DNA from 2 places in the Mesorhizobium humile genome. Region 1 is predicted to be linked to the other one. Evidence: predicted binding sites of a transcription regulator. Region 1 holds the regulator's gene; the other holds the start of a gene.

Region 1 (15,700 bases):
GGATTCAGGCGACGCGCTTTAAAAGCACGTCGCCCTTTAAAGGATTCGGGATTCCCTGAAAGACGGTTTGATGATTCATTGCGGTGGAAGGGAGAACCGTGATGGGCAAGCCGTTACCGATGGCGTTGCGTAAGCGTGTTGCGGCGTTTGTGGATGAGGGCAACAGCAACCGTGAGGCGTCGCGTCATTTCCGGGTTTCGCCGAAGTTCGTGAACGATCTGATGAAGCTGCGCGCCGAGAGGGGTTCGCTTGAGCCGCGCCGGCAAGGCCATGGCACTGGCGGCGGCAAGCTGGCCGCTCACGCCGATTTCGTGTGCCAGCGGATGGCCGAGAATGGCGATCTGACGCTCGACGAACTGTGCGTGGAGCTGGACGGGCGCGGCGTTACGGTGCATCGGTCGAATGTGGCCCGTCTGCTTCACCGGCTGGGCCTCAGTCACAAAAAAGACACTCTGGGCGAGCGAGCACCAGCGTCCCGACATCCGGCAGGCGCGCGAGCATTGGACCGAGCGGCGCAAACCGTTCTTCGACAAGGCCTTGATGCGCCTCGTCTTCATTGACGAGACCTCGACCAACACACGGCTGACCAAGCGAACCGGCTGGGCGCCCAAGAGCGAACGTTACCGAACATCCGCACCATTCGGCGGCTGGAAGACGCAGACCTTCATCGCCGGCTTGAGATGCCACGCCATGATCGCGCCTTGGATCGTCGATGCGCCGATGAACAAGGCGCGTTTCGAACTCTATGTCGAGACCCAGCTTGCCCCCGAACTCAAACCGGGCGACGTCGTCATCCTCGACAATGTCGCCTTCCACAAGAGCGAGCGGGCGGCCGAACTGGTGCGCCAGCGCGGTGCCTGGTTGCTGCCGCTGCCGGCCTACTCGCCCGATCTCAATCCAATCGAAATGGCCTTCTCGAAACTCAAGGCGCTGCTCAGAAAGAAGGCCGCGCGATCCTTCGACGCCTTATGCAACGCTCTCAAGGACATATGCGACCTGTTCGACCCGCTACAGTGCCGAAACTTCTTCAAAGCTGCCGGATATGAGACCAATTAAACGCGACATGCTTTAGGTCCTTTGTTTGATGCATGTCGTTGCCGCAAAACCGAGGTCACTTTTGCGCGACATGCATTAACCGCTCACACCTTTCCTGTAATTGCTTTCAGGTCAAACCGCGTGCGCGCCGAATCTGGGCGTGCTTTTCCAGTTCCGGCATCTCGAAGACGTAATCGTTCCAGGCGGAGTCCGGGATCTGCCCGGCAAGGTAACAATCCAAGAGAAGGCTTTGTTCGGGGGTAAGGGGTCTCGGCGCCTGCTCATGATCCAGCCCAAGCGAATGGATCAGGTTCCTGGTCAGGCCAGAGACGGTGAAGTGGATGGACATCTTCAGTCTCCTCCGCGCAGCGCGGCTCACATCAACGCCAACAACGCCTGTCGCCCATCAAAGGTTTCATCAGTGATCCGTGATCGCGCCGCGGGTTTGGCCATCGCCGACCTAAAGCGCGTCGCGCTGAAACGGATTCAGGCGACGCGCTTTAGGTCCTTTGTTTGATGCATGTCGTTGCCGCAAAACCGAGGTCACTTTTGCGCGACATGCATTAGTCGGAGGCCCTCGTCCCGACAGACGCGAAGCCGGTGCGCGTGGTCGGGCCGGCCTTCTTCCCGCGAATTGATCGGGCCGCCGTTCCCTGCCTTGCGGCATAGGCGCCCGGCTATGTTGACCAGGCAAATTTACTCGCAGACGACGCGGTAGCGCTTGCCAGTTTCGCCGACATTCCGGCAGGTCAGGGGGGGCTGCTCGCCGGAAGACGGGCCGGGCAAATCCCGGCTGTAGGAGGGCCTTGCCGAAGCGGGCCTGGAATGACGCCGGACAGCGGGATCCGGCGGCGGGCCTGGCGGCAGAGGAAACACGTCCGAGGCCATTTGCCGCGACGCGGTCGTTCCCGGCGGCGCCTCGTCCCACACACGCCTGACATCCATCCGGCTAGGTACGATCACCGTGCCGTCGTCGCTGCGCACGCAGCCGCCCGCCGCAAGCAGCACCGGGCACAAGACGAAAGCCGTGATCCGACCAAACATTAGCAACACCTCAGGCACCTTATAATGCGTCATTGCCTTAATCGCCAACGGGCGGATTACCGCAGCCGGCGGCGACCGGAATTTGCGGCAACGACACCGGGGGCAGGCGGTTGCAATCATTATGGTTAGCGGATCGTTAATGCTTGTCGGGCACATTCCGTCGACGAACCGGCGCGGTTCGGCCTTGGGGGTAGGAATGGCGGATACGGACGGGACTGTCGGGGCGGACAGCGCGCGGAATTTCGACAAGGCGGATATGAGCGGCAACGGGGCTTTTCCCAGTGACGTCCACGACATGGCCGGGCCTTCGGAGGCGCTTGCCAATCTGAGCCTGATGGTCGATTCGATGCCGATCGGCGTCATCGTTCTCGATGCCGAATTGCGGGCGGAGGTGGTCAACCGGGCGTTCTACGATTTCTGGAAGATCGATCCGCTGCGCGCTCCGGCCGGCAGCCGCTTTCGCGACCTCATGGAAGCCAGCCGCGATGCCGATCCGTTCGGCGGCGAGGAACAGGCCTGGCAAAGCCATGTGGCCGAGCGGGAGGCTGAAATCCGGGCTGGAACCTCGGGATCCAGGCAGTTGCCGCGCAAGGACGGCCGCACGCTGATCGCCTCGCTGGCGCCGCTTCCCGGCGGCAAGCGGCTGATCTCCTATGTCGACATCACCGACATGAAACAGCGCGAGACAGAAGCGGAGGACGCGCACAGGAACCTTGCCATCGTGCTGGAGTCGCTGCCGGCGGGCGTCATCATCTACGATCGCGACGACCGCTTCGTCTTCGCCAACCGCAAGCTGCAGGATACGCTGCCGGCGCTGAAGCCGGCCTGGCAGCCGGGCCGCACATTCCGCGAGGCGTTGTCGCTCGGCCATTCGGTCGGCTACTTCCGCTCGAGCGGCGACGCCGAGATCGACGGTCTGTATGGCGTCGACACCGAGCGCTGGCTTGACGCCATGCTCAAGCGGTACCGTTTGCCGAGTTCCGCCTACGAACGCCTCAACGCCGACGGGCGCTGGTACCAGGTCTATGACATGCGCACCGACGACGGGACGTTCATCGGCGTGCGCGTCGACATCACCGACATCAAGACGCGCGAGAAGGCGTTGGGCGACTCCATGCGCCAGATCGACCTCTACCGGCACGTGATGGACGAGCTGCCGGTGGCCGCCTTCATCAAGGCCGACGATCTCAGCATCGAATTCGTCAACAAGGCCTGGTGCGCGCTGACCGGCCTCGCCAAGGACGAAGTGTTCGGCAAGACGGATCGCGAGCTCTTCGCGACGGAAGAGGCGGACGGTTTCAGCAATGACGACACCGAAGTCGTGACGACCGGCGCGGGGCGCGAGATCGAGGAAGCCGTCACCCACCGCGACGGCACGGTGCGGCAGCTGATGACGCGCAAGAGCCGGCTGGTGGCGATCGACGGCTCCGTGCATCTGGTCGGCTCCAGCACCGACATCACCGACGTCAAGGCGCGCGAGCAGGTGCTCCGGCAGAGCATGAGCGAGAACGAGGTGTTCCGCAGCCTCATCGACAACGTGCCGGTGTCGATCTACGCCAAGCGCTCGGATCTCAGGCAGTTCTACGTCAACAAGGGCTGGTGCGATCTCACCGGCTTCAGCAGGGAAGAAGCCATCGGCAAGACCGATGTCGAGATTTTCGGCGCGGACGGCGAAGCCTTCGTCGCCAGCGACCTTGCCGTGCTGCGCACCGGCGAGACGCAGGAGATCGAGGAGACGGTGACGATGCCGGACGGCAGCGTCAGGCACCAGTTCGCGCGCAAGGGCGCGATGATCGCCTCGGACGGCTCGCTCTATCTCATCGGCTCCACCACCGACATCACCGAACTCAAGCAGCGCGAGGCCGAGCTCGGCGAGGCGCGCCGGCGCGCCGTGCTTGCCGACCGGGCCAAGTCGGAGTTCCTCGCCAATATGAGCCACGAGATCCGCACGCCGATGAATGGGGTTCTTGGAATGGCAGAGCTGCTGGCAAAGTCGGACCTCGATCCGAAGCAGAAGACGTTCACCGACATCATCGTCAAATCCGGCAACGCGCTGCTCACCATCATCAACGACATCCTCGACTTTTCCAAGATCGATGCCGGCCAGCTGGTGCTCGACCCGGCGCCCTTCAATCTCGCCGAGGCGATCGAGGACGTGGCGACGCTGGTATCGACGCGCGCCAAGGAGAAGGACCTCGAGCTCATCGTCCGTGTCCAGCCCGGGCTCGACGGCCAGTTCGTCGGCGATGTCGGCCGGATCAGGCAGATCGTCACCAACCTGCTCGGCAACGCCGTGAAGTTCACCGACGAGGGCCATGTTCTGGTCGATGTGACGGGCGACCGGATCCCCGCGGGGACGAAGCTCACCATTTCCGTGACCGATACCGGCATCGGCATTCCGGAAGACAAGCTGAAGCTGGTGTTCGAGAAATTCAGCCAGGTCGACACCTCCTCGACCAGGCGGCATGAGGGGACCGGTCTTGGCCTTGCCATCACCTCGCGGCTGGTCGAGATGATGGGCGGCGAGATCGGCGTCGACAGCGCCGAAGGCAAGGGTTCGACCTTCTGGTTCACGGTTACGCTGCCCAGGGCCGAGCAGGGCGGACAGCGCATCATGCCGATCGACGTCACCGGCGCGCGCGTGCTCGTCGTCGACGACAATGCCGTCAACCGCTCGATCCTGAGCGAGCAGATGGCGTCGTGGACGTTCGATTCCTGCGCGGCCGAAAGCGGCGCCGAAGGGTTGAAGGTGCTGATTGCCGCCGCCGCCTATGGCGTGCCGGTCGACTGCGTCGTGCTCGACTACCAGATGCCCGGCATGACCGGCGCCGAGATGGCGCGCATCGTGCGCAACACGGCGGGCTTGGCGCATACACCCATCATCATGCTGACCTCGGTCGACCAGTCGCTCGCCAACACGGCCTATCGCGACCTCGGCATCGACGCGCAGCTGATCAAGCCGGCGCGCTCCTCCATCCTCCTGGAAACGCTGGTCGCGACCATCCAGCGCCATCGCCACAGCAGCGCCGCGGCGCAACCCGCTGTTGGCGGCGGCAGCCCCCCGCAAGCCGCGCCGGCGCCGACGGCGGCATCGGATCGCGCCATGCTGCAGCCGCCGCCGGGGCGGGCGCGTCCACGCCCCGCCGATGCGGAGCGCGGGCTCGACATCCTGGTGGCCGAGGACAATGAGGTGAACCAGCTGGTGTTCACCCAGATACTCGGCGAGACCGGTTACCGATTCGAGATCGTCGGCAACGGCCGCAAGGCGCTCGACGCCTTCAGCAAGCTCAATCCACGCATGATCCTGATGGATGTGTCGATGCCGGAAATGAACGGGCTGGAGGCGACGGGCGCTATCCGCCGACTCGAGGAGGACATGGGCACGCATGTGCCGATCGTCGGTGTTACCGCGCATGCGCTGAAGGGCGACCGCGAACGCTGCCTGGAAGCCGGCATGGACGATTACCTGCCGAAGCCGATCAGCCCGCGCGCGCTGCTGGAAAAGCTCGAGCGCTGGCTGAGCGCCGAAGCGGAAGTCCGGCGCAGCGCCGGCTAAGCGCGAGACAGACCGGCGGCACCCCGCGAGGAGCATTGACGCATACGTATGGTGCGATCGCACCATATCAAAGCATGTGCCAAGCCAGGACAATGGGCGTATCGATTCCGCCTTTCAGTTACGGGCGGGAGCGGCGACCGCCAACAAGAAACAGCGTCGACTCTACCCCAACGGACCCTGTTTTCGGCGATGGCCAGGCCATGATCCGCTCTGGCGTACAGGCAACGCGCTCTCGTCCGGATTTTATTTCCCGGCGGCCGTGACCCGGCCGCCGGGATATTTTTTGATTCAAAAGTCAGACAAGTTACTGATTCCCGCGGCAAACTCCGGCCGGTCCCGCGAGGCCGCCGCGGACCTCTCCAGACATCCCCGTTCGGGCGTTACTGGGCTGACACGAAACTGTCATGCGACTGTAATAATCGAGAGCTATTGCCCTCACCGGGCGCCGATACAACGGGTGCCGAGAGACCATCTTCCGAACAGGAGCAGGCCACATGAGACATTTCATCCGCTCGGCGGCCGTTGCGATTGCAATGGCTGCGGCATCAACCCTTAGCATCTCCGCCGCGATGGCAGCCGACATTTCCGGCGCCGGCGCCACCTTCCCCTATCCGATCTATGCGAAGTGGGCTGACGCGTACAAGAAGGAGACCGGCATCGGTCTCAACTACCAGTCGATCGGCTCCGGCGGCGGCATCAAGCAGATCAAGGCCAAGACCGTGACCTTCGGCGCTTCCGACGCGCCGCTGAAGGGCGAGGATCTCAACTCCACCGGGCTGGCGCAGTTCCCGATGGTGATGGGCGGCATCGTTCCGGTCGTCAACCTCGAGGGCATCAAGCCGGGCGAACTGGTTCTCGACGGTCCGACGCTGGCCGACATCTTCTCCGGCAAGATCACCAACTGGAACGACGAAGCGATCAAGAAGCTCAACCCCGACGCCAAGCTGCCCGACCAGGCGATCGCCGTCGTGCACCGCTCGGACGGCTCGGGCACCACGTTCAACTTCAGCTACTACCTGGCCGACGTCAGCGCCGACTGGAAGTCGAAGGTCGGCGTCAACACCGCGCTCGAATGGCCGGTGGGCATCGGCGCCAAGGGCAACGAAGGCGTCGCCAACAACGTCTCGCAGACCGGCGGCGCGATCGGCTACGTCGAATACGCCTATGCCAAGCAGAACAAGCTGACCTACACCGACCTGATCAACAAGGACGGCAAGAAGGTCGAGCCGACCGCCGCTGCCTTCTCGGCCGCCGCGGCCAATGCCGACTGGAGCTCGCAGCCGGGCTACGGCGTCATCCTGGCCAACCAGGCCGGCGCTGAATCCTGGCCGATGACGTCGGCCACCTGGATCCTCGTCTACAAGAAGCCCGACGACGCCGCGGCCACGACCGAAGCGCTCAAGTTCTTCGCCTGGTCCTACGCCAAGGGCGACGAGCTGGCCGCCAGCCTGGACTATGTTCCGATGCCCGACGCCGTCGTGAAGAGTGTCGAGGCGATGTGGGGCAAGGACATCGTCGACGCGAACGGCAAGCCGCTGTACTCCGGCATGTAAGTCCTAGCGAATAAGGAGGGCGCCTTTGGGCGCCCTCCTGTCTCTTTCGAAATGCGAGGGGGTAAATGACAGCCGTTTCCGAAGCCGCGACATCGTCCGCCCTGCGGACCAGAGAAGCGACAGTGCGCCGCTTCGCCTTCACCGACATGGCCTTCCGGACGGCCACCCGCCTTTCCGCCATCCTCGTGCTGGTTCTGCTCGGCGGCGTCGCGATCTCGCTGGTCGCCGGCTCGTGGGAGGCGCTGTCGAAGTTCGGCTTCTCCTTCCTCACCACCGAATCCTGGAACCCGGTCACCGAGAATTTCGGCGCGCTGGCGCCCATCTACGGCACCATCGTCACCTCGGCCATCGCCATCCTCATCGCCGTGCCGATCGGCATTGGCATCGCCGTCTTCCTGACCGAGCTTTGCCCGCGTCCTCTCAGGCGGCCGATCGGCATTGCGGTCGAGCTGCTTGCCGGCATTCCCTCGATCATCTACGGCATCTGGGGCCTGTTCGTCTTCGCGCCGTTCCTGCAGACGACGGTGCAGCCCTTCATCATCTATATTTTCCACGGCATACCGGGGCTCTCCAGCCTGTTTGCCGGCCCGCCCTACGGCATCGGCCTGCTGACCTCGTCGCTGATCCTCGCCATCATGGTGCTGCCCTTCATCACCTCGATCACCAAGGACGTGTTCGACACGGTGCCGGCGGTGCTGAAGGAATCGGCCTACGGCATCGGCTGCACGACCTGGGAAGTGACCCGGCGCGTGACCATCCCCTATACCCGCGTCGGCATCATGGGCGGCGTCATGCTCGGCCTCGGCCGCGCGCTCGGCGAGACGATGGCCGTCACCTTCGTCATCGGCAACGCGCACCGCATCAGCGCCTCGCTGTTTGCGCCGGGCACGACGATCTCGGCGACCATCGCCAACGAATTCACCGAGGCCGACGGCGATCTCTATACGTCCTCGCTGGTATCGCTCGGCCTGATCCTGTTCATCATCACCTTCATCATCCTCGCGCTCGCACGCTACATGCTGTTGCGCATCGATAGCCGCACGGGAGCCTGACCGATGTCGACTGCCGCATCGCTTCACCAAAGCCGCAAACGCAAGAACGCCGTGATGATGGCGCTGTGCGTCGTCGCGGCGGGCATCGGCCTCGCCTGGCTGGCGTTGATCCTCGGGGCGCTGCTCTATAAGGGGCTCTCCGGGGTGAACCTGGCCGTGTTCACGCAGATGACGCCGCCGCCCGGCGACGCCGGCGGCCTGCTCAACGCCATCTACGGCAGCATCGTCATGACCATCATCGGCATCATAGTCGGCACGCCGATCGGCGTGCTGGCCGGTACCTACATGGCCGAGTACGGGCGCTTCTCGAAGCTCACGACGATCGTGCGCTTCATCAACGACATCCTGCTGTCGGCGCCATCGATCATCATCGGCCTGTTCGTCTATGAGCTGATGGTACGGCCGATGGGGCACTTCTCGGCGATTGCCGGCGCCGTCGCGCTGTCGATCCTGGTGATCCCCGTCGTGGTGCGCACCACCGAGGACATGCTGAACCTCGTGCCCAACGCGCTGCGCGAAGCGGGCACCGCCATCGGCGCGCCACGCTGGGTGGTGATCCGCTCGGTCGCCTACCGCGCGGCCCTGTCCGGCATCGTGACCGGCATCCTGCTGGCGATCGCCCGCATCTCCGGCGAGACGGCGCCGCTTCTCTTCACCGCGCTCAACAACCAGTTCTGGTCGAGCAATCTCAATGCCCCGATGGCCAGCCTGCCGGTGACCATCTTCCAGTTCGCCCTCAGCCCTTACGAGGAATGGCAGCAGCTGGCCTGGACGGGCGCACTCATAATCACCCTTACGGTTCTCGGGCTGAGCATCATCGCCCGCAGCCTGACCGGACGCAGAGAGGACAGATGAAACCGATGTTGTCCACCGACCTGAACGTAGCCGACACGACCGTCGAGAAGGCCAAGATCGAGGTCAAGAACCTCAATTTCTACTATGGCCAATCGAAGGCGCTGAAGGACATCAACCTGTCCTTGCCGGAGCGCAGCGTGACCGCCTTCATCGGCCCGTCGGGCTGCGGGAAGTCGACGCTGCTGCGCGTGCTCAACCGCATCTACGAGCTCTATCCGAAGCAGAGTGCCGAGGGCCAGGTACTGCTCGACGGCAAGAACATCCTCGACCGCTCGCAGGACCTCAACCTGCTGCGCACCAAGATCGGCATGGTGTTCCAGAAGCCGACGCCGTTCCCGATGTCGATCTACGAGAACATCGCCTTCGGCGTCAGGCTGTATGAGAAGATCAGCAAGGCCGAGATGGACAGCCGCGTCGAGTCGGCGCTGAAGCGCGCCGCGCTGTGGAACGAGGTCAAGGACAAGCTCAACGCCAGCGGCCTCAGCCTTTCCGGCGGCCAACAGCAGCGCCTGTGCATCGCCCGCACCGTGGCGGTGAAGCCCGAGGTCATCCTGCTCGACGAGCCGGCCTCGGCGCTCGATCCGCTGTCGACCGCCAAGATCGAGGAACTGATCGACGAGTTGCAGGCCGACTATACGATCGTCATCGTCACCCACAACATGCAGCAGGCGGCGCGCGTGTCGAGGCAGACGGCGTTCATGTATCTGGGCGAGCTGGTGGAGTTCGACCGGACCGAGAAGATCTTCACCTCGCCGCGCGAAAAGCGCACGCAGGACTACATCACCGGCCGCTTCGGCTGAGTTCATACGAGGACATCATCATGGCCGAACATACCGTCGCTTCCTTCGACGAGGATCTGAGGCAGATCAGCCGGCTCATCAACGACATGGGCGATCTGGCCGGCTCCATGGTCGGCGGCGCGACCAGGGCCCTGCTCGAAACCGACAATGCGCTGGCGCAGCGCGTCGTCTCCGACGACGCCATCATGGACGCGCGCCAGCGCGAGCTCGACGACCGCGCCATCACGCTGATCGCCAAGCGGCAGCCGATGGCGGACGACCTGCGCAACGTTGTCGGCTCGATCCGCATGGCGGGCGATCTCGAACGCATCGGCGATCTTGCCAAGAACATCGCCAAGCGCGTTGGCGCGGTCGGCGTCAGCACCGCGCCGCGCGACCTCACGCATTCGATCGATTCCATGGCGCAGCTGGTGCTGATCCAGGTCCAGGCCGTGACCCAGGAATATATGGTGGGCGACGCCACTGCGCTGGCCAAGCTGCGCAACGACGACGAGCGCATCGACGTCAAATACACGTCCGTCTTCCGCGAGCTGTTGACCTACATGATGGAAGATCCGCGCAACATCACCGCTTGCACGCATCTTCTGTTCTGCGCCAAGAATCTCGAGCGCATCGGCGACCATGTGACCAACATCGCCGAGAACGCCTATTATGTGCTCACCGGTACGCAATTGCCCGCCAACCGTCCCAAGCAGGACGAGACGGCAATGTCGGCGCCGGCGGCCTGACGAGAAGGTTACCCCGATGATCGCGCCACGCATCATGGTGGTGGAGGATGAGGAGCCGCTGGGGGTGCTGCTCCGCTACAATCTCGAATCCGAGGGTTACCAGGTGGAAGTGGTGACCCGCGGCGACGAGGCCGAAATCCGCCTTCAGGAAAACGTTCCCGACCTGCTCGTGCTCGACTGGATGGTGCCGGCGGTTTCCGGCATCGAGCTCTGCCGGCGCCTCAGGATGCGGCCCGAGACCGAGCGGCTGCCGATCATCATGTTGACGGCGCGGGGCGAAGAAAGCGACCGCGTGCGCGGGCTCTCGACCGGCGCCGACGACTACCTGGTCAAGCCGTTCTCGACGCCGGAATTCATGGCGCGCGTCAAGGCGCTGCTGCGCCGCGCCAAGCCGGAGGTGCTGTCCAGCGTGCTCAAGGTCGGCGACATCGTGCTCGACCGCGAGTCGCATCGCGTCTACCGCAAGAAGAGCGAGATAAGGCTCGGCCCGACCGAGTTCCGCCTGCTCGAATTCATGATGCGGCATCCTGGCCGCGTGTTCTCGCGCAGCCAACTGCTCGACAATGTCTGGGGCGAGACGATCTATATCGACGAGCGCACGGTGGACGTCCATGTCGGCCGCCTGCGCAAGGCGGTCAACAACGGCCGCATGCCCGACGTCATCCGAACCATTCGCGGGGCGGGTTACGCGATCAGGGAGGATTAGGGATAGGGCGCGGAAGCGCTGACGGGCTCCGCTCCCGGCATCTGCGATGGTGATTAGCCGAGACGCTTCTAGCGTCGTCATCCACGGGCGGAGCAAGGAGCGTAGCGACGCAGCGCAGACCCGAGGATCCATTCCGTGACTTCGACGCGCCGGGGCGGTGCAGAATTCTGCTCCGCTGCGCCTACGATCGAAGTAACGGCATGGATTCCAGGGTCTGCGCTGCGTCGCTTCGCTCCTGCTTCGCCCTGGAATGACGAAGCTGCGGGGCCATCGCTAATCTCAAGCGTCTGCTGCTGTCCTCAGCGACCAGCGGTCACTTCAAAGCCGCTCAGGCCACGTTTTTTCCGCTGCCCGCTCTTGCCTGCATGCCCGGCGCGAAAATCTCCTGGTCGACGAAGGTCAGCGCGCGCATGGCGCAGCCTTCGCGGATCAGCGGCAGCTCGTTAGGCTCGGTGTCGAAGGAGATCGATTCCGAGTGCTGGCCGCCCGCGGTCTGGGCGATCGCCGCCCTTAGCGCCGGCTCGATCAGGTCGAAGGCGGCCGCGCTGACGCCGACCATGGCCACGGGCGCCGGGTCGATGAGGGCGAACAGGCTGCCGAGACCGAAACCAAGCGCCTCGCCGGCCCGACGGTAAGCCTCCCGCTCGGGGCCGTCCTTCTCGCGCGCCTTGGCGGCGAGGGCTCGCATGTCGGCGTCGCCGACGTCGACCGGCTCGGCGTCCTCGCTCATTTTCATGGCGCTGCGCCAGATCGCGTAATTGCCGGCATAGGCCTCGACGCAGCCGCGCCGGCCGCAGCGGCAAAGCGCGCCGCCCGGGCGGTGGATCATGTGGCCAAATTCGCCGCCCGAGGAATGCGTGCCGGTGAACAGCGCGCCCTTCAGCACCAGACCCATGCCGATGCCGTGCGACAGGAGGATGGCGATGAAGTCGTCGCGATAGCGCTCGGGGTCGCGCCATTGCAGCGCCACCGCCATCATGTTGCAGTCGTTCTCCATGGTGGCGGGGATGCCGAATTCCTGCTCGAGGATGTCGGCGAAAGGAATGTCGGTCAGCGGCGTTATCGGCGACCACAGCATGGCCCGTGCGTGGGAATCGGTGATGCCCTGGATGCCCATGGCGAGGCGGGCGACGCTGCTCACGTCGAGGTCGGGATCCTGCAGCCGGCGCCGGACGATCGCCACGCATTCGCCGATCAAGTCGTCGCGGGGCATGACAAGCGTGTCCAAGCGCTGCTGCTCCTCGGCGACCACCTGGCCGGCATAATCGATCACGGCGACCGACAGGAAGTTCAGCGACAAGACCACGGTCAGCACCGCGGCGGCTTCGGGGTTCAGCGCCAGGCCGATCTGCGGCCGGCCGCGTTTCAGCGCCGTCGGCTCGCTGGCCTTGCTCTCGGTGAGAATGCCTTCCTGGATCAGATCGGCGGAGATCGCCGAAATGGTCGAGTGGCTGAGCCCGGTGGTGGCGGCAATCTCCGTGCGCGAAGGCTGGCCGGCGCGGCGCACGGCCGAAATCACCATGGCGCGGTTGCGCCGGCGCAAATCGTCGTGACGGATTCCGACCGACATGTCTTCGCACGTCCTCCCCGGTCATCGCGGCCTTGTGATGATGCCATGGCCTAGCGTTGACACGCCAGACGGTTCACCATTTGCGGAAACGGCGAACCGTCTGTCTTTTGTTCTGACGCAATTCCGGGCGGAAAACCGCTGCGCACTTTTCCTGGAATTGCTTCTGGATACTGGCAGAAGCCAAGGTCCATGTCATTATTTATTGCGGGTGTCGAAAAAAATGTTCGGACCCATCAAAACCCATCAGAATCGCAGTTGACAGCGTCGTTTTGCTGGATCACTATTTTTTTGAGGCTCGAAAAAAAGCCTCTTTACCGGCCTTCGGGCCAGTCTGGGTCGCGCCGCACAGAGCGCAGGGAGGATATCATGAAGAAATTCGCAGCCGCCATCCTGGCGGGCGTTGCCATGTCGCTGACGTTGGCGTCGGTCGCCGAGGCGAAGGACAAGGTGATCGGCGTCTCTTGGTCGAATTTCCAGGAAGAGCGCTGGAAGACCGACGAAGCGGCGATGAAGGCAGCCATCGAGGCCGCCGGCGACAAGTATATTTCGGCCGACGCGCAGTCCAATCCGGGCAAGCAGCTGACCGATGTCGAAAGCCTGATCTCGCAGGGCGCCAATTCGCTGATCATCCTGGCTCAGGATGCCTCGGCCATCGGTCCGGCGGTGCAGAAGGCGCTCGACGAAGGCATTCCGGTCGTCGGCTATGACCGCCTGATCGAGAACAAGGACGTCTTCTACCTGACCTTCGACAACAAGGAAGTCGGCCGCATGCAGGCCCGCGAGGTGTTCAAGGCCAAGCCGGAAGGCAACTACGTCTTCATCAAGGGCTCGGGTTCCGATCCGAACGCCGACTTCCTGTTCTCGGGCTCCATGGAAGTGCTCAAGGCGGCGATCGACAGCGGCAAGATCAAGAATGTCGGCGAGGCCTATACCGACGGCTGGCTGCCGGCCAACGCGCAGAAGAACATGGAGCAGTTCCTGACCGCCAACGACAACAAGGTCGACGCGGTCGTGGCGGCCAATGACGGCACCGCCGGCGGCGTCGTAGCGGCGCTGACGGCGCAAGGCCTGGCCGGCACCGTTCCGGTCTCGGGTCAGGACGGCGATCACGCGGCGCTCAACCGCATCGCGCTCGGCACGCAGACCGTGTCGGTGTGGAAGGACGCGCGCGAGCTTGGCAAGAACGCCGCCGAGATCGCCTCGCAGCTCGCCAACGGCAAGAAGATGGGCGACATCGCCGGCGCCAAGGACTTCACGACGCCTGGCGGCAACACCGTCAAGTCGCTGTTCCTGACCCCGATCGCGATCACCAAGGACAATCTCAACGTCGTCATCGACGCCGGCTGGATCAAGAAGGACGAAGTTTGCGCTGGCGTTGCCGCCGGCAGCGTCAAGGTCTGCAACTAAGTTTGCCGGCTCTCGATCAAAATCCTGCGCCGCGGCCTGGAGCGGTTCGATGAACCGCTCCAGTTCCTTGTTGCCGCAATCCCGGACGGGAAGCTACGGCGAAGTCGCCGATCCCAACCGCCACGCACTTTTCCTGGGATTGCTTTGAAGCCGCGGCGTTTTCTCAAAAAGATTTGTGTTTCCGCCTCTGGCGGATAGCTTCTAGGCTTGGCCAGGCATCCGCGTCAGACGGGCAGGCCGGCGGGAGGAAATCATGACCGATACGACGTCTACCCAATCGGCGGACACCGCGCGCGCGTCGGAACTTGGCGCTGTCGCCAGGTTCCTGAAGGCAACCGAGATCGATACCCGCATGCTCGGCATGATAGGCGCGCTGCTGCTGATCTGGGTCGGGCTGCACGTGATTTCCAGCCTGCGCCTCGGCGTCAATCCGCTCGACTTCGACAGCCGCACCTTCCTGACGCCGCGCAATCTGTGGAACCTGTCGGTTCAGACTTCGGCCGTGGCGATCATGGCCTCAGGCATGGTGCTGGTCATCGTCATGCGCAACATCGACCTGTCGGTCGGATCGGCCGAAGGGGTGATCGGCATGGTCATGGGCTTTGCCCAAGTGCATTTCCTGGTTCGCTTCGTCGGGCTTGAATTGGGCAATCCCTGGATCTGGGTCCTGGCATTGCTGATCGGCCTGGCGCTCGGCCTCATCATCGGCGCCTTCCAGGGCTTCATCATCGCCTATCTCGAAGTGCCGGCCTTCATCGTCACGCTGGGCGGATTGCTGGTATGGCGGGGCGCTGCCTGGTGGGTCACCAGCGGCCAGACCGTGGCGCCGCTCGACGCCACGTTCCAGCTGATGGGCGGCGGCCCGGCGGGCTCGATCGGCGCCAAGTGGAGCTGGGCCGTCGGCATCGCCGCCTGCCTGGCGGTCATCTTCATGCATTTCAACGGCCGCGTGCAGCGCAAGCGCTTCCGCTTCCCGCTGCGTCCGGTCTGGGCCGAGACGCTGCTCGCCACCGTCACCTGCGCGGTCATCCTGGGCGCAGTGTGGCTCGCCAATTCCTATCCCTGGCCGGTCGGCATCGTGAACCGCTACGCCGCCGCCAACAACATCACCGTTCCCGAAGGCGGGCTGTTCATCGCGCATGGCATCGCCATTCCGGTGCTGATGGCCGTCGCCGTCGGCCTGATCATGACCTTCGTCACCAAGCGCACGCGCTTCGGCCGCTATGTCTTTGCCATCGGCGGCAATCCGGAAGCAGCCAACCTCGCCGGCATCAACACGCGCTGGATCACCATGAAGGTGTTCATGATCATGGGCGTGCTGGCGACGATCGCGGCGGCGATCTCGTCGGCCAGGCAGAACTCCTCGACAAACGTGCTCGGAACGCTGGACGAAC
Region 2 (15,700 bases), on a different contig from region 1:
TCGATGCTCGTATCGAGCGGCGCGTCGGACGGCCAGTAGGGAAGGCGCCGCCGATACTCGATGATGCCCTGGAACAGCGTCATGTGCAGGCTGGAGATCGGCGTGAAGGCGAGGCGATCCGCGTCGGGCATGGCGCGGATGCGCTCGCGCACCTCGATGATGGCAGCTTGCGAAGGCGAGCCTTCGACCAGATGGCAGACGACGGTGTTGCCGGGCTCGACGAGGAAGTTGCCAGCCGTGTCGTAACGGGTGCCGAGATGGGTGGGCGGCGTCGGATTGGTGCCTTCGAAAAACCCGGCGAGCGAAGGTCTGATCGTGTCGAGCATGGCGATCTCCTGGGGGAGATGGCGTCCTGTCCGAGTCATGTGTCAAGGGTATGAATGGTGAATGGTGAATGGTGAATGGTGAATGGTGGGAAGAAGAGCTTCGTTGCCATTCACTATTGACCATTCACCATTCACGATCTTCAGCCGCCATATTTCTCCAGAAACGCCTCGGCCTCCAGCTCGCGAAAATCATCCAGCGCGGCGCGCAGGCGGGCGTGGTCCCAATCCCACCATGCAAGCGCCTGGTAGCGCTCGGCGGTGCGGCGGTCGAAACGCTCGCGGATCGGCTTTGCCGGCACGCCGCCGACGATGGTGTAGGGCGCGACGTCTTTCGACACCACGGCGCCGGCGCCGACAGCCGCGCCGTCGCCGACGGTGACGCCGGGCAGGACGGTCGAGCCGTGGCCGAGCCAGGTGTCGTGGCCGATGATGACGCGCCTGGCGCGGCGCTGGGCAAAGAACTCGCTTTCATGCTCGGCGTCATCCCAATAGTCGGAGGCGCGGTAGGTGAAATGGTGCAGCGTCGGCCGCCAGGTCGGGTGGTTGGTGGCATTGAGGCGAACGCTCGCCGCGATGTTGGAGAACTTGCCGATGGTCGCGCACCACACGGCACAGTCCTGCATCATGTAGGAATAGTCGCCGAGCTCGCATTCGGCGACGCGGCAGCGCTCGGCGATTTCGGTCCAGCGGCCGAGGGTCGAGTTTTCGACCTGCGCCGTCGGATGGATCAGCGGCGCCTCCGAAAGTTTTTTGCTCATGCAGCGATCTTCCCTGCGGCAAAGGCAGTGACATCGATGACGCGGTCGGCGACGGCGTCGCGCACGTCGAGGTCGTGGAAGATGCCGAGCAGGGCAACGCCCGCCGCCTTCTTTGCGGCGATGAGCTCGACCACGACATCGCGGTTCCTGGCATCAAGCGAGGCGGTGGGCTCGTCAAGCAGCAGGATTGGATGCTCGGTGATGAAGCCGCGTGCGATGTTGACGCGCTGTTGCTCGCCGCCCGAGAAGGTCGCGGGCGGCAAGGCCCAGAGCTTTTCCGGCAGGTTGAGCTGTGCCAACAGCGAACGCGCCTTCGCCCGCGCGCTTTCCCTGTCCTCGCCGCGCTCGGCCAGCGGTTCGGCGACGACGTCGAGCGCGGAAACGCGCGGCACGGTGCGCAGGAACTGGCTGACATAGCCGATGGTGTGGCGGCGCACGGAAAGGACGGTGCGTGGGCTGGCGGAGGCGAGGTCAATCAGGCCGCCGCCATGCTGGACGATGATCTGGCCTTCGTCGACGGCGTAGTTGCCATAGAGCATCTTCAGGATCGAGCTTTTTCCAGCACCCGACGGACCGCCGAGCACGGCGCATTCGCCGGCGCGGATCGAGAAGGAGACACCCGTCACCACCGGCAGTGTGACGCCATCGCGCAGATGCATGGTGAAGCTTTTGGCGACGTCGGAAACGACGAGAGGGGTGGGCATTAGAAGGTGCTCCGGTTGTCGTGTGTCGGCGGGAGGGTACAGCCCTTTCTCCCCGTCACTATACGGGGAGAAATGTCCGGCAGGACAATGAGGGGCAGCGCCGGAGCCCGGCTGAGGAGTCGCTCTGCGCAAACCGAAGCTAACGGGGCGAGGTTGGCGTCCACGGCGCGCCTTCTCGCCAAGTCAGCGCCGCCCCTCATCGCCCTGCCGGGTACTTCTCCCCGTATAGTGACGGGGAGAAGGGGCTGTGTCGGGCGGTTTCGCCAATCTCCAAAGTTCAATGAATAGCCTGAAAGAGGGTGACCCGGCGCCATCATCACACCTGCAAAATCGAGGAAACAAGCAACTGCGTGTAAGGCGCGCGCGGATCGTCGAGCACGCGGTCGGTGAGGCCGCTTTCGACGACGCGGCCGTCCTTCATCACCATCATGCGCTGCGACAGCAACCGCGCCACGGCGAGGTCGTGGGTGACGACGATCGCGGCAAGGCCGAGATCGGTCACCAGCCCGCGCAACAGATCGAGCAGGCGTGCCTGCACCGAGACGTCGAGGCCGCCGGTCGGCTCGTCCATGAACACCAGCCGCGGGCCGGTGACCAGGTTGCGGGCGATCTGCAGGCGTTGGCGCATACCGCCGGAAAAGGCGCGCGGCTCGTCGTCGATGCGGTCCTCGTCGATCTCGACACGCGACAGCCAGTCGACGGCGGTGGCGCGGATTTTGCCGTAGTGGCGGTCGCCGACCGCCATCAGCCGTTCACCGACATTGGCGCCGGCCGATACCGTCATGCGCAGTCCGTCCGCCGGGTTCTGATGGACGAAACCCCAGTCGGTGCGCATCAGGAAGCGGCGCTCGGCCTCGCTCATGCGGTAGAGCTCGCGCCACTGGCCGTCGCGCATGCGGTAGCTGGCCGTGCCGGACGAAGGCAGCAGCCGGGTCGACAGGCAGTTGAGCAGCGTCGTCTTGCCGGAGCCGGACTCGCCGACCACCGCCAGCACCTCGCCCGGCCAGAGGTCGAAGGAGACATTCTCGCAGCCGACGCGCGAGCCGTAGAACTTGGACAGCGCGGAGACGCGCAGCAGCGGTTCGTCGCTCATTTAGCCGGCTCCGTTTTCTCGGCGGGGTGGGTCTTGGGGGCAAGATGGGTCTCGGGGGCAAGGTGACCGTGATGGCCATCGTCGCGCCGCTTTTCGCAGTGGTCGGTGTCCGAGCAGACGAACATGTGGCCGCCATGGTCGTCGAGGATGACCTCGTCGAGATAGACATTTTCTGCGCCGCACAGCGCGCAGGGCTGGTCGAAGGTCTGCACCTCGAAAGGATGATCCTCGAAATCGAGGCTCACCACATCGGTGAAGGGCGGCACCGCATAGATGCGCTTCTCGCGGCCGGCGCCGAACAGCTGCAGGGCAGGCGAGCGGTGCATCTTCGGATTGTCGAATTTGGGCGTCGGCGAGGGGTCCATCACATAGCGGCCCTCGACCTTGACCGGATAGGCGTAGGTGGTGGCGATGCGGCCGTGCTTGGCGATGTCCTCGTAGAGCTTCACATGCATGAGGCCGTATTCCTCCAGCGCATGCATTTTTCGCGTTTCGGTCTCGCGCGGCTCGAGGAAGCGCAGCGGCTCGGGGATCGGCACCTGGAAGACCAGCACCTGGCCCGCCGTCAGCGGATGCTCGGGGATACGGTGGCGGGTCTGGATGATGGTCGCCGTCGCGGTTTCGGTGGTCACGGCGACCTTGGCGACCTTCTTGAAGAAGGCGCGGATCGAGACGGCGTTGGTGGTGTCGTCGGCGCCCTGGTCGATGACCTTCAGCACGTCATCCGGGCCGATGATCGAGGCGGTGACCTGGACGCCGCCGGTGCCCCAGCCATAGGGCATCGGCATCTCGCGCGAGGCGAAAGGCACCTGGTAGCCGGGAATGGCGATGCCCTTCAGGATGGCGCGACGGATCATCCTTTTGGTCTGCTCGTCGAGATAGGCGAAGTTGTAGGTGGCGATGTCGGTCATGGCGATCACGTCCGCTTCGTGCTAGGGATTTGGCGCCAAAGAGGCGGGAGGGCGCCCGAATGGACTCTACCGGTTGGATGCATCTTGGCGTGCTGCTGCTGGTGTTTGCCGGCATCGTGGCCTTTGTGCTGTGGAAGATGGTTCTGCCCGCGCCAAAGGCGCCGCCACGCGGCGAGACCGTTGCCGGCGCGCGTGGCTATATCGGCCTGTGGTTCGGTGGCGGCGGACGTTAGGATCATTCCGCAGCCTCCCGCTTCTCCTCGGCGGCCTTGTCCTCGTTCTCCCGTGCCTCGTATTCGGCGCGCATGCGGCGGACCAGGCCGAGCTCGGCCTGGAAGTCGACATAATGCGGCAGCTTCAGGTGCTCGACGAAGCCGGTCGCCTGGACATTGTCGGAGTGCGAGATGACGAATTCCTCGTCTTGCGCGGCGGCGACGACGTCCTCGCCGAGCTCGCCGGCGCGCAGCGCCCGGTCGCACAGCGCCATCGCCATCGCCTTGCGCTCGCTCTGGCCGAAGACAAGGCCGTAGCCGCGCGTGAACTGTGGCGGCGCCTTGGCCGAGCCCTTGAACTGGTTGACCATCTGGCATTCGGTGACGCGGATGGAGCCGAGCGGCACGGCGAAAGGCAGCTCGGGCACGTCCAGCTCCAGCGCGACCTCGCCGATGCGTACTTCGCCGACGAAGGGGTGGTTGCGGGCATAGCCGCGTTGCGTCGAATAGCCGAGCGCCAGCAGGAAGCCCTCGTCGCCGCGCGATAGCGCCTGCAGGCGGATGTCGCGTGCCATCGGGAATTGCAGCGGCTCGCGCGTGATGTCGCCGGGCACATGGTCCAGCGGCATGTCGCCGTCGGCCTCGATCAGCCCTTCATGGGCGAGGATCGCGGAGACGCGCGGCATCGCCTCAGCCTCGGCTGGACGCTGCGCGGGTGTTTCGACCTCGGCGCCGGCGGCAAGCTCGGGATCGAGCAGCCGGTGGGTATAGTCGAAGGTCGGGCCGAGCACCTGTCCGCCCGGCAGGTCCTTGTACGTGGCCGATATGCGCCGTTCGAGCTGCATGGCGCCGGTATCGACCGGATTGGTGTAACCGAAGCGCGGCAGCGTGGTGCGGTAGGCGCGCACCAGGAAGATCGCCTCGATCATGTCGCCGCGCGCCTGGACGACGGCGAGTGCTGCGAGCTCGCGATCATAGAGCGAGCCTTCGCTCATCACGCGGTCGACGCCGAGCGCCAGCTGCTCGACGATCTGGTCGAGGCGCAGCGCCGGCACCGAGCGGTCGCCGCGGCGGCGATCGGCAAGCAGGCGGTGCGCATTGGCAATGGCGGCCTCGCCGCCTTTCACCGCGACATACATGTCATGCCTCCATCGACTTGATGCGGGTGGTGCGCGGCAGGCAGGCGAGGCTGCCGGGCGCCGCCAGGATGATGTCGACGCCGCGCGGGAAACGCTGGTTGTTCTGCTTCCACTGCTCGACGAAATGGCGCGGCATGCCGGTCGGCGCGATCATCGCCGTCTTCTCGATGCCGGGGCCTTCGAGCAGCAGCGTCGGGCCGGAACCGAGATCGCCGGTGAGCAGGATCAGCGTCGTCGAGCGGTCAGGATATTCCTGCGTGCCCTGCGAGAAACCGTCGATCGCCGCCATCTCCTTCGGATTGGCGATAAAGGCGAAATGCGCGTCGGCCGGCGTGTTGGCCAAAGGCGCGCCGGTGTGAAAGCCGAGCCAGGCCTTGACCGAGGCCTCCGCCAGCAGCGCGTGGTCGAGCCAGACCGGCGTGTCGTTGTCGCAGAGCGCCAGCGCGACCGCGCCTGCCGTCGCCGACAACGGCGCCGGCGGGCGGGCGAGCTGCGGCAGCTCCTGGACGGTGCCGGGGCGCGCCATCGCGTCCATGATGGCGCGGAACACGGCCTGGGCGTCGAAGACCGGCTCGGCGAAACCGCCGTCGATCGATTGCGTGGCGATGTTCATCAGTCTTCTCCGCGCACCATGGTGAAGAAATCCACTTTCGTTGCCGCCGTTTCGACGCGCTTTGTTTCGCGCGCAGCATCGAGCGCCGCGCGCAAGGGCGCGGCGAGCTTCGTCTCGACCGCTTCGCGATGTGCCGGGTCCTGCCAGAGCGCGTCGGCGATTGCCGCCAGTTTTGCCTTGCCCTTGTCGCGGCCGAGCGCATAGGAATGGCCGACTTGGCCCGACGGCAGCCGCACCGTGGCGCGGGTGACCGTAGCCTCGCCGACATTGAACGGCGCGCCGCCGCCGCCGATCCGCCCGCGCACCGTCACCAATCCGGTCTCCGGGCCTCGCAAAAGCTCCGCCTCGGAAGGCAGGTCCGCTTCGCTCCACAGACGGGCGATCTCATCGGCCGCGGCATGCGCCAGCGTCGCCATCAAGGCCTTTCGCCCGGCCTGCTCGCGCGCTTCCTGTCCTCGCATGGCATCGCTCCTTGCATGCACAAATTTGTCTATTGATATAGACAACTATACAAATTATACTCACCTCGTAACGGGAGTCCATGACGGGTGGATGACAAGGGCGGGAAAAATGCTTGGGGGGCGATGGTGACTGGACTGGCGGCGAGTATCGAAAGGCGTAACGGCGTGTCGCTGTGGCGGCAGATCGCCGACAAGATATTGCAGGGGATCGCAAGCGGCGATTTCGCCGAGAATGCGGCGCTGCCGCCCGAAGTCGCACTGGCCGAGCGCTACGGCGTCAACCGCCATACGGTGCGCAGCGCCATCGCAGCACTTGTGCAGGAAGGCGTGCTGAAGGCCGAGCAGGGACGCGGCACCTTCGTCCTGTCGCGCAAACGGCTGTCCTATCCGATCGGCGCGCGCACGCGCTTCTCGACCGGGCTGCAGGGGCAGACGAGCGAGCGGCACATCGCGCTCTTGTCATCATCCACGGAGCCGGCCAGCCGGCGCATCGCCGAGGCGCTGGGCATCGCCAAGGGCGCGGCCGTCATTTGCCTGGAGACGCGTGGCGAGGCCGATGGTCATCCAGTATCGCGCGCGACGACCTGGTTCGACGCCCAGCGCTTCGCCGGCATCGAGGACGCAATGGCGGAGACGGGATCGATCACCGCCTCGCTCAAGCGTTTCGGCATCAACGATTATCTGCGGCAATCGACCGTGCTGTCGGCACGTCATGCCGATGCCGACGACCTTGCAGCGCTCGATCTGCAGCCGGGCGCCATCGTGCTGGTCACCGTCGCCGTCAACGTCACGCTCGATGGCCAGCCGATCCAGTTCGCGGAGTCGCGCTTTCCCGCGGAGCGGGTGGAGCTCAGGCTATTGGCCAACGATTAGCCTTCAACGCGGTCATCCAGGACGATAGCCCAGTGAGGTCGTCATCCACGGGCGGAGCGACGCGAAGCGGAGCGCAGACCCGGGGATTCATTCCGTTATCTTAATCGTAGAGTGCAGCGGAGCAGAATTCTGGATCGTCGCAACGCGTTGGCGTCACGGAATGGGTCCTCGGGTCTGCGCGCGTCGCTACGCTCCTTGCTCCGCCCGTGGATGACGAGGCACAAACGCTTCGGCCAATCGCCAATGCCGCGATTTGCCAGGAATCCAGAGCCGAGATCTCCGTGCCGGCGCTCAGCCGACCTCGATAACCGCCTTAATCAGCCCCGATTTCTCATGCGTCCATCTGGCGAGGTCGCGCGGCGTTCCGTCGAGCGTGGTGCGATGGGTGACGAGCTTGTTCAACGGCACGGAGCCGTTGCGGATCGAGGCCGCGACATGGTCGAAATCGGCTTTCAGCGCGTTGCGGCTGCCGACCAGCGTCATCTCGCGCTTGTGGAATTCGGGGTCGGAGAAGGTGATGTCGTCCTTGACGACGCTGACCAGCACCAGCGTGCCGCCATGCGCGACATGGGCGAAGGCCGACTGCACCGATTGGGTGTTGCCGGTCGCGTCGAACACAAGGTCGAACCCTTCGCCGCCGGTCGCCTGCCGCACCAGGTCGGCGGCCGCCGCTTTCGAGCTGTCCAGCGGGGCAAAGCCGAGTTCCTTTTCGGCGAAGCCGAGACGTTCAGCGCTCATGTCGAGCAGGCTGACATCCAGCCCGGCGATGCGCGCGAAGATCGCCGTGCCAAGGCCGATTGGGCCGGCGCCGATGACCAGCGTGCGCTGGCCGGACTGACCGAGCGAGCGGCGCACCGCATGCGCGCCGATGGCCAGGAATTCCACCGTCGCAGCGTCGGCCAGCGACAGGCCGTTCGTCGGGTAGAGGTTTTGCGCCGGCACCAGGATCTCGTCGCACATGGCGCCGTCGCGATGCACGCCCAGCACCTCGATCTTCACGCAGCAATTCGGTTTGCCGTGCCGGCAGGCGATGCATTTGCCGCATGAAAGATAGGGGTTGATGATCACCGGCTCGCCGACCGCGAGATCGACGCCTTCGCCCTTCTCGACGATGGTGCCGGAAACCTCATGGCCCATGATGCGCGGATAGGCCAGGAAGGGGTGCTTGCCTTCGAAGATGTGGTAGTCGGTGCCGCAGATGCCGACATGGCTGACCGCGACGCGCGCCCAGCCGGGCGGCGGCGTAGCTGGGGCGGCGCGGTCTTCGAGGACAAGCTCGCCGGGCGAGCGGCAGACAACGGCTTTCATGGGCAATCCAAAAAAGAGCGCCGGCCTCGGTCGAACCGGGCCGGCGCGGAGTTTCAGGGAGGATTCATTTGCCGCGACGGCGCAGACCGTCGAAGTAGACGATGACGATGATCAGCACGCCGGTGATGATGCGCTGCCAGAAGGCGTTGACGTTGAGCAGGTTGGCGCCGTTGTTGATGGTGGCGAGGATGAAAGCGCCGAGCAGCGGCCCGTGCACCGACCCGACCGCGCCGAAGAGCGAGGTGCCGCCGATCACCGACGAGGCGATCGCCTGCAACTCCCAACCTTCGGCCTGGGTCGGATTGCCGATGCCGATGCGGGATGCCAGCAGGACGCCGACGAAGGCCGCGCACAGGCCGGACAGCGTATAGGCCATATAGATGGTGCGCTGCACGTTGACGCCGGACAGGCGCGACGCCTCGGCATTGGAGCCGACCGAGAACAGATAGCGGCCCCAGCGGCTGTGATGCAGGAAGATGTAGGCCGGGATGCCGACAAGGATCACCATCCAGAACAAATTGGGGACGCCGACGAAGGAATTGCGCGAGAACTCCTGGAAGGCGTCGTTGTTGATCGAGATGGAATTGCCGTTGGTCATCAGCAGTCCGATGCCGCGCAGCGATGTCAGCGTCGCCAGCGTGATGATGAAGGGCGGCAGGCCCATCTTGACGATGCCGAAACCGTGGAACAGGCCGATGGCGACGCCGACCAGAAGCGTGATCAGGATAGCGGCGAAGACCGGCACGCCGGCATTGATCAGCATTGCGGCGATGACGGTGGAGAAGCCGACCACCGCGCCGACGGAAAGATCGATGCCGCCGGTGATGATGACGAAGGTCTGGCCGACTGCGAGGATGGCGATCATCGAACCCTGGCGCAGCAGATTCGAAATGTTGTTGGCCGAGGCGAAGCTCGACGTCGCGACCGACAGGATGACCCACAGGAGAACCAGCAGCGCCAGCAGCGTCAGCCCGAACAGGGCGTTGTAGTTGCGCTTGGGTTTTTCGGCGGCGATGGCCTCGGTGCTCATGTTTGACCTCCCTGTTTTTCTTGTTTCTCGGCGAGCGCCTGCGTGAGAATTTCCTCGTGATCGGCAGTGCGGAAGCCATGCGTGGCGACCAGCTTGCCGCGCCGGAATACATGCAGCGTGTCGGCGAGCTCATAGACCTCGGGCAGATAGGACGAGATCAGGATGATGCCGGCGCCTTTCGACAAGAGCACGCTGAACAGCCGGTAAATCTCGGCCTTGGTGCCGACATCGACGCCCACTGTCGGCTCGTCGAAGATGAACAGCTTGGCGCCATGCGCCAGCCATTTGCCGATGACGATCTTCTGCTGGTTGCCGCCCGACAGGCTCGAGGCCAACGCATGGCGCGTCGGCGTCTTGATGCGCAGGTCGGCGATCTGGCGGTCGGCCTCGGCCTTCTCCTTGGCGCCGGAAATCAGAAGGTTGCTCGAAATGCGCTTGTAGATCGGCAGGTTGAGGTTCATGCCGACCGGCAAATTGAGGCACAGGCCCTGGTCGCGGCGGCTTTCGGGCGCCAGCGCCATGCCGAGCCGGATTGCGTCGTGCTCGGAATTGACCTGGACCTCTTTGCCTTGCCACAGGATCTGGCCGGCCGATTTCCTGTGGCGGCCGTAAAGCGTCGTGACGAACTCGCTGCGGCCGGCGCCGATCAGGCCGTAGAGGCCGACGATCTCGCCCGCGCGGACAGTCAGAGAAACATTCTCGAAGCCTTTGCCGGAGAGGTTCTTCGTTTCGACGATCGCGGCACCAAGCGTGAAGTGCTCCTTGTGGTAGATCTGCTCGATCGAGCGGTTGATCATCAGCTTGACCAGCTCGGGCTCGTTGGTCTCGGCGATGTTGCGGGTGCCGACCAGGGTGCCGTCACGCAGAACGGAGACGCGGTCGGCGAGCTCGAACACTTCCTCCATGCGGTGGCTGATGTAGATGATGGTGACACCTTCGCCCTTCAGTCGGCGGATCAGCGTGAACAGCTGGTCGGCCTCCTTGCGGGTGAGGTAGGCGGTCGGCTCGTCGAAGATCAGGAATTTCGTGCCGCGCACGGTGGCGCGGGCTGCGGCGATCAGCTGCTGCTGGCCGATGGTGAGGTCGCCGAGAACGACATGCGCCGGCAGGTCGAAGCCGAGATCGTCGATGATCTTCTGTGCGTCCTTGACCATGGCGCGCTGCTGAAGGATGCCGAAGCGCGACTCCTCCTCGCCGAGGAACATGTTGGCGGCGACCGTGAGGTGGCGGCACAGCACCACCTCCTGGTGGACGGCGTTGATGCCGAGCGCCATCGCTTCATGAGGTGTTGCCAAAGCCGCCGGCTTGCCCTCCCAGACGACCTCGCCCGAGGTGCGCGGCATGACGCCGGTCAGAAGCTTGATGAGGGTGGACTTGCCGGCGCCGTTCTCGCCGACAATGGCGTGGATCTCGCCCGCCTTGAAGGCAAGGTGCACGGGCTTCAACGCGTGCGTGCCGGGATAGCGCTTTTCGAGGCCGTTGAGCTCGAGGATCGTCCTGCCAGGCTCCAGCGTGGGGTGCGGATGCAGTTCCTGCGCCGTCGACGTCATGACAATCCTCCCAGATTGATCTCAACTGTTGGATCCGCAGCGATGCGTCTTGATCGCGCACCTTGAACGCAAGCTAACGCAAGGCGTCGAATTTCCAAGCCGCCGCGGCGGATGTTCCCGGGGCGCGAGGCCCCGGAAACGACTGTCGTGAAGATCTCACTTGAGCTTCGGATTGAGCAGCGCGTCGATCTTCGGGTCCTTCATGTTGGCCTTGGTGACCAGGTTGGCGCCGGTGTCGACATTGGCCTCGACCTTTTCGCCCTTCGATGCGGCGAGCGCGGTCTTGATGCCGTCATAGCCCATCCGGTAGGGATCCTGGACGACGAGGCCGGAGATGACGCCGTCATTGAGGAACTTGATCAGCTTCTCGTCGCTGTCGAAACCGATCAGGCCGACCTTGCCGGCAAGGTTGTTCTCGGCGATCGCCTGGCCGACGCCCTGCGCCATGATCAGGTTGGAGGCGAATATGCCCTTCAGATCCGGATTGGCGGTGATCAGGTCGGTCGCGATGTTGAGACCGGTGGTCGCCTGGCCGTCGGCGTATTTGTCGGCAACGAGCTCGAGACCCGGATACTTGGCCTTGAGCTGTTCCTTGAAGCCCTGGGCGCGTTGCTCGAGCGAGCCGGCGCCCGGGAGCGCGGTGATCAGGGCAACCTTGCCCTCGACCTTACCGCCATTGGCGGCGCCGATCGCGGCGGCCAGACCGTCAGCCGCGACGCGGCCGCCCTGGACGTTGTCGGTGGTGAGGAAGGAGGTGAAGGCCTTGGAGTCGGCGCTGGAATCGATGCCGATGACCTTGACCTTGGATGCGGCCTCGTCGATCGGCTTGCCGAGCGCCTTGGCCTCGGTCGGCGCGATGACGACGGCGGCCGGATTGCCGGCGACGGCGTTTTCGAGGATCGAGATCTGGCCGTTCACGTCGGTCTCGGCCTGCGCGCCCAGTTCCGGCACGTTGACGCCGAGATCCTTGCCTGCCTTGCGGGCGCCAGCCAGGACGATCTGCCAGTAGAAGGAGGTTGTGTCCTTGACGATGATCGGAATGGTCACGTCGGCCGCCGAGGCAGGGGCGGAATGCAGCGTGCCGGCAAGCATCGATGCGGCGGCCAAGGCCACGAAAGCGCGGCGGTTGAGAAGGCTGGTCACGAATTTCATTAGGTTCCTCCCTAAAATCGCCTGGTGAAGGTTTACGGAAGCTCCATCTGGATAGGCGCGAGCCAAACAGAACTTTATCAATAAAAAACAGATGCCGTTTTTTGATAGTGCATCGCAGTGGCCGATGCAAGCGGTGTCTGGTGCCGTTTACGTGTTGCCGGATAGGGTTTGGTCGGCTTCAGCCGGCTTCCCCTCCCAGGCAGCATACGAGCGCGCTTCCGTTCCTCCCTTGAACATGGAACATTAATTCCATTATTCTGTCAATATGGAATATTCATTCCCTAGCCAAATCGCAGGATCGTGAAGGTTGCCCGGTCCCGTCGTCGGTGGCCGTGTTGTCCGTGATCTAGAGCGTCGCGCCGAGATGCCAGGGCACGAACTCGTTGTCGCCGTAACCGAACGCCTCGCTCTTGGTCTTGCGGCCGGACGCCGTCTCGATGATCAGCTCGAAGAGCTCGCGGCCCATGCCGGCGATGGTCTTCTCGCCCGAGGCGATGACACCGCAATTGACGTCCATATCCTCTTCCATCTGGTGATACATGGTCGAATTGGTGGCGACCTTGATCGACGGCGTCGGCCGGCAACCGAAGCAGGAGCCGCGGCCGGTGGTGAAGACGATGACATTGGCGCCGCCGGCGACCTGGCCAGTGGCAGAGACCGGGTCGTAGCCGGGCGTGTCCATGAACACCAGGCCGCTGCCCGAAACCTTCTCGGCATAGCCGAAGACGCCGTTGAGCGGCGTCTGGCCGCCCTTGGCGACCGCGCCCAGCGATTTCTCGAGGATCGTGGTCAGGCCGCCGCGCTTGTTGCCGGGCGATGGGTTGTTGTCGATCGAGGCGCCGTGCTTGGCGGTATGGTCCTCCCACCACTTCACGAAGCCGTCGAGCTTGGCGGCGATCTCGGGCGAGGCGGCGCGATAGGCAAGCAGATGCTCGGCGCCGTAGATCTCGGTCGTCTCCGACAGGATGCCGATGCCGCCGCAGCCGGCCAGGATGTCGACGGCGGCGCCCAAGGCCGGATTTGCGGTGATGCCGGACATGCCGTCCGAGCCGCCGCATTGCAGGCCGACGACGATCTCCGAGACCGGAATCGGCTCGCGATGCAATTGGCCGACCTCCTCGGCGATCTCGGCCAGCACGCCCATCGCCCGCTCGACCGATTTGCGCGAGCCGCCGGCTTCCTGGATGTTGAAATGGCGTTTTCCCGCCGCGACGCCCTTCTGACCATAAAGGGTGAGCTGGTTGACCTCGCAGCCCAGGCCCACCATCAGGATGCCGCCGAAATTCGGGTGGCGCGCATAGCCGGCCAAAGTGCGGTGCAGAACCATCATGCCGTCGCCGGTGGCGCTCATGCCGCAGCCCTGGCCGTGCACGATCGGCACGAAGCCGTCGATGCCGGGATATTTCGGCAGAAGCGTGCGGTTGGCTTCGTCCGCGATGGCATGGCAAACGGTCGACGAGCAATTGACGCTGGCGATGATGCCGATGAAGTTGCGCGTGCCGGCGCGGCCGTCAGCGCGGCGGTAGCCCATGAAGGTACGCTTGCGGTCGGCCTCGGTGGCGTGCTCTGCCTCGCTCGGCGGCACCACCGGCAAGCGGCCGCTCTCGAAAACCAGATTGTGCGAATGGACATGCTCGCCAGCCGCGATGGCCTGCGTGGCGCGGCCGATCGCCTGCGCGTATTTCACCACCGCTTCGCCCGCGGCGATCGGCTTGATCGCCACCTTGTGGCCAGGCTCGATCACGGCGGTCGCGGCGGCGCCGCCCGGCAAGGGCGATCCAATCTCGATACGCCCATTGGCGACGGCGACATTGTCGGAGGGTGAGAGAAGGATGGTGTTGGCAATGGTCACGGGCGGCTGTCCTGGGTGGATCCTGGGAAGGCGGGCGGATTGACTCGCGCCCGTTTAAAGGTAATGTCTTTTATCGGGAAAAAACATTTTTGCGTCAATTGTTTTTTCGTCGCGGACAGCGCGCGCCCTCTGGCGGTGCGGGTGTCCGTTTGGCAAGCCGGCGAAAACCTTTCCTGTTTTCGGAAGCTTGAGCTAGGAACGCACCATAATTGCGCCTCAAGTCGGCCGTCGCAAGCGCCGGCGAGGCAACGGGGCAGGGAATGTCGAAGAGCAACAACGTCTACAAGGACGCCTTCAACCGCTGTCTGCGGCTGCTCGATGAATCCAAAAGCCTGCCCTCCGAACCCGAGCTCGGCACGTTGCTCGGCGTCAGCCGCACCACGGTGCGCAGCATCCTTACCCGCATGGAAGAGACCGGGCTGATCGCCTGGAACAAGCGCAGCAAGACGGTGCTCAGGGCGCCGCGGCCGGAGGATTTCTTCCCGGAGGAAGAGACCGACACGCTGGCCGAGATCATCGAGCGTTCCTTCATGCGACGGCTGCTTGCCAGTGGCGCCGAGGCCGGCATGCAGATCAACGAATTGGAACTGGCGCGCGAGATCGGCGTCGGCACCACCAGCGTGCGCGAGTTCCTGATCCGCTTCTCGCGCTTCGGCCTGATCGAGAAACGGCGCAACAGCCATTGGGTGCTGAAAGGTTTCACGCGCGCCTTCGCGCTCGAATTGACCGAGATACGCGAGATGTTCGAGCTGCGCTCGGCGGCGGCGTTTGTCGCGCTTCCGCTGGAGAGCGCGGTCTGGGCCGATCTCGACGGGCTGGAGGTCGAGCATCGCCAGCTCGCCAGCGAGATCGCCACGCGCTTCAACGAATTCTCCGAGCTCGACGAGCGCCTCCACCGGCTGATCCACCGCGCCTCGCACAACCGCTTCATCGTCGACTTCTACGATGTCATCGCCATGATCTTCCACTACCACTATCAGTGGAACAAGGCCGAGGAGCGCCAGCGCAACGAGGTCGCGGTGCAGGAGCACCTCGCCTATATCGCGGCGCTCAAATCGCGCGATCCCGGCAAGGTGGACGCCGCCTGCCGCAAGCATTTGAAGTCGGCGCGCCAGACGCTGTTGAGCTCCATTCCCGAGGGACGGCAGGCGCAGCCCGCCTGAGGGTCTGTTGATATTCAGGTGATGCCGGCCTGCGAACGGCGGCTTCCTGCGCTTCCGGCCTTCGCCGGCCGAAGCCCTCATAAGGGTCTCCGCTCTAGGAAGGCTACGGCCGGCGTAGGCCGGTTCTCGGAAACCACCATTCTCGGCTCGGCCTGACCTGAATCTCAACAGACCCATAAAAACAGGCACGTCGCGCCGCGTTGCCGCAGCGCGGTTTTGCCGATTTTCCGGCCGCATCGTCCATGTTAGGGTCGATCAAGTTTCCGGGAGAGGCTTTGCGTTGAATATCCGGCTGAGACGATGGAGCATGCCGGCCGCGTTCGTCGCGGCGCTGCTTCTGTTGCTTCAGTCCTCTCTCGGTGCGTTCGCCTTCGGCGCGTCTTCGCAGCTCGACGCCTTCGGCAATGTCATCTGCACGCATGAAGGCGCTGTAAAGCCCCCCGACGGCGATCCCCATCAGCAGCATATGCCGGCCTGCTGCTCGCTCGGCTGCAGCATGGCTTCGCCGGCGCATCTGCCGCCGCCGGAAGCGAATGCGCTTCACAGGGCGATGGC

The links. The regulator PhoB, encoded in region 1, activates phosphate uptake and scavenging genes when phosphate is short. The targets are predictions, from matches to a motif close to TGTCATNNANCTGTCAT.
Region 2: phnF (phosphonate metabolism transcriptional regulator PhnF) is a predicted target of PhoB. The motif match lies at 6,298-6,314, and genes of this name have one in related genera.

The regions. Positions count from the first base shown of each region.
Region 1 covers NZ_JAVIIV010000010.1:213,249-228,948, reverse strand. Annotated here, with positions in the region: gene RFM52_RS17385 (COG3415 family protein) at 102-560, shown strand; gene RFM52_RS17380 (IS630 family transposase) at 481-1,056, shown strand; gene RFM52_RS17375 (hypothetical protein) at 1,163-1,384, opposite strand; gene RFM52_RS17370 (hypothetical protein) at 1,732-2,079, opposite strand; gene RFM52_RS17365 (response regulator) at 2,276-5,635, shown strand; gene pstS (phosphate ABC transporter substrate-binding protein PstS) at 6,130-7,188, shown strand; gene pstC (phosphate ABC transporter permease subunit PstC) at 7,254-8,240, shown strand; gene pstA (phosphate ABC transporter permease PstA) at 8,244-9,095, shown strand; gene pstB (phosphate ABC transporter ATP-binding protein PstB) at 9,092-9,895, shown strand; gene phoU (phosphate signaling complex protein PhoU) at 9,916-10,623, shown strand; gene phoB (phosphate regulon transcriptional regulator PhoB) at 10,640-11,329, shown strand; gene RFM52_RS17330 (ROK family protein) at 11,658-12,899, opposite strand; gene xylF (D-xylose ABC transporter substrate-binding protein) at 13,266-14,306, shown strand; gene RFM52_RS17320 (sugar ABC transporter permease) at 14,560-15,700, shown strand, end outside.
Region 2 covers NZ_JAVIIV010000015.1:78,355-94,054, forward strand. Annotated here, with positions in the region: gene RFM52_RS21520 (DUF1868 domain-containing protein) at 1-326, opposite strand, end outside; gene RFM52_RS21525 (DapH/DapD/GlmU-related protein) at 467-1,084, opposite strand; gene phnL (phosphonate C-P lyase system protein PhnL) at 1,081-1,788, opposite strand; gene phnK (phosphonate C-P lyase system protein PhnK) at 2,105-2,881, opposite strand; gene RFM52_RS21540 (alpha-D-ribose 1-methylphosphonate 5-phosphate C-P-lyase PhnJ) at 2,878-3,792, opposite strand; gene RFM52_RS21545 (hypothetical protein) at 3,852-4,025, shown strand; gene RFM52_RS21550 (carbon-phosphorus lyase complex subunit) at 4,028-5,143, opposite strand; gene phnH (phosphonate C-P lyase system protein PhnH) at 5,145-5,756, opposite strand; gene phnG (phosphonate C-P lyase system protein PhnG) at 5,756-6,217, opposite strand; gene phnF (phosphonate metabolism transcriptional regulator PhnF) at 6,341-7,090, shown strand; gene RFM52_RS21570 (zinc-binding alcohol dehydrogenase family protein) at 7,382-8,398, opposite strand; gene RFM52_RS21575 (ABC transporter permease) at 8,463-9,428, opposite strand; gene RFM52_RS21580 (sugar ABC transporter ATP-binding protein) at 9,425-10,978, opposite strand; gene RFM52_RS21585 (ABC transporter substrate-binding protein) at 11,135-12,130, opposite strand; gene RFM52_RS21590 (UxaA family hydrolase) at 12,477-13,982, opposite strand; gene RFM52_RS21595 (GntR family transcriptional regulator) at 14,243-15,145, shown strand; gene RFM52_RS21600 (DUF2946 family protein) at 15,453-15,700, shown strand, end outside.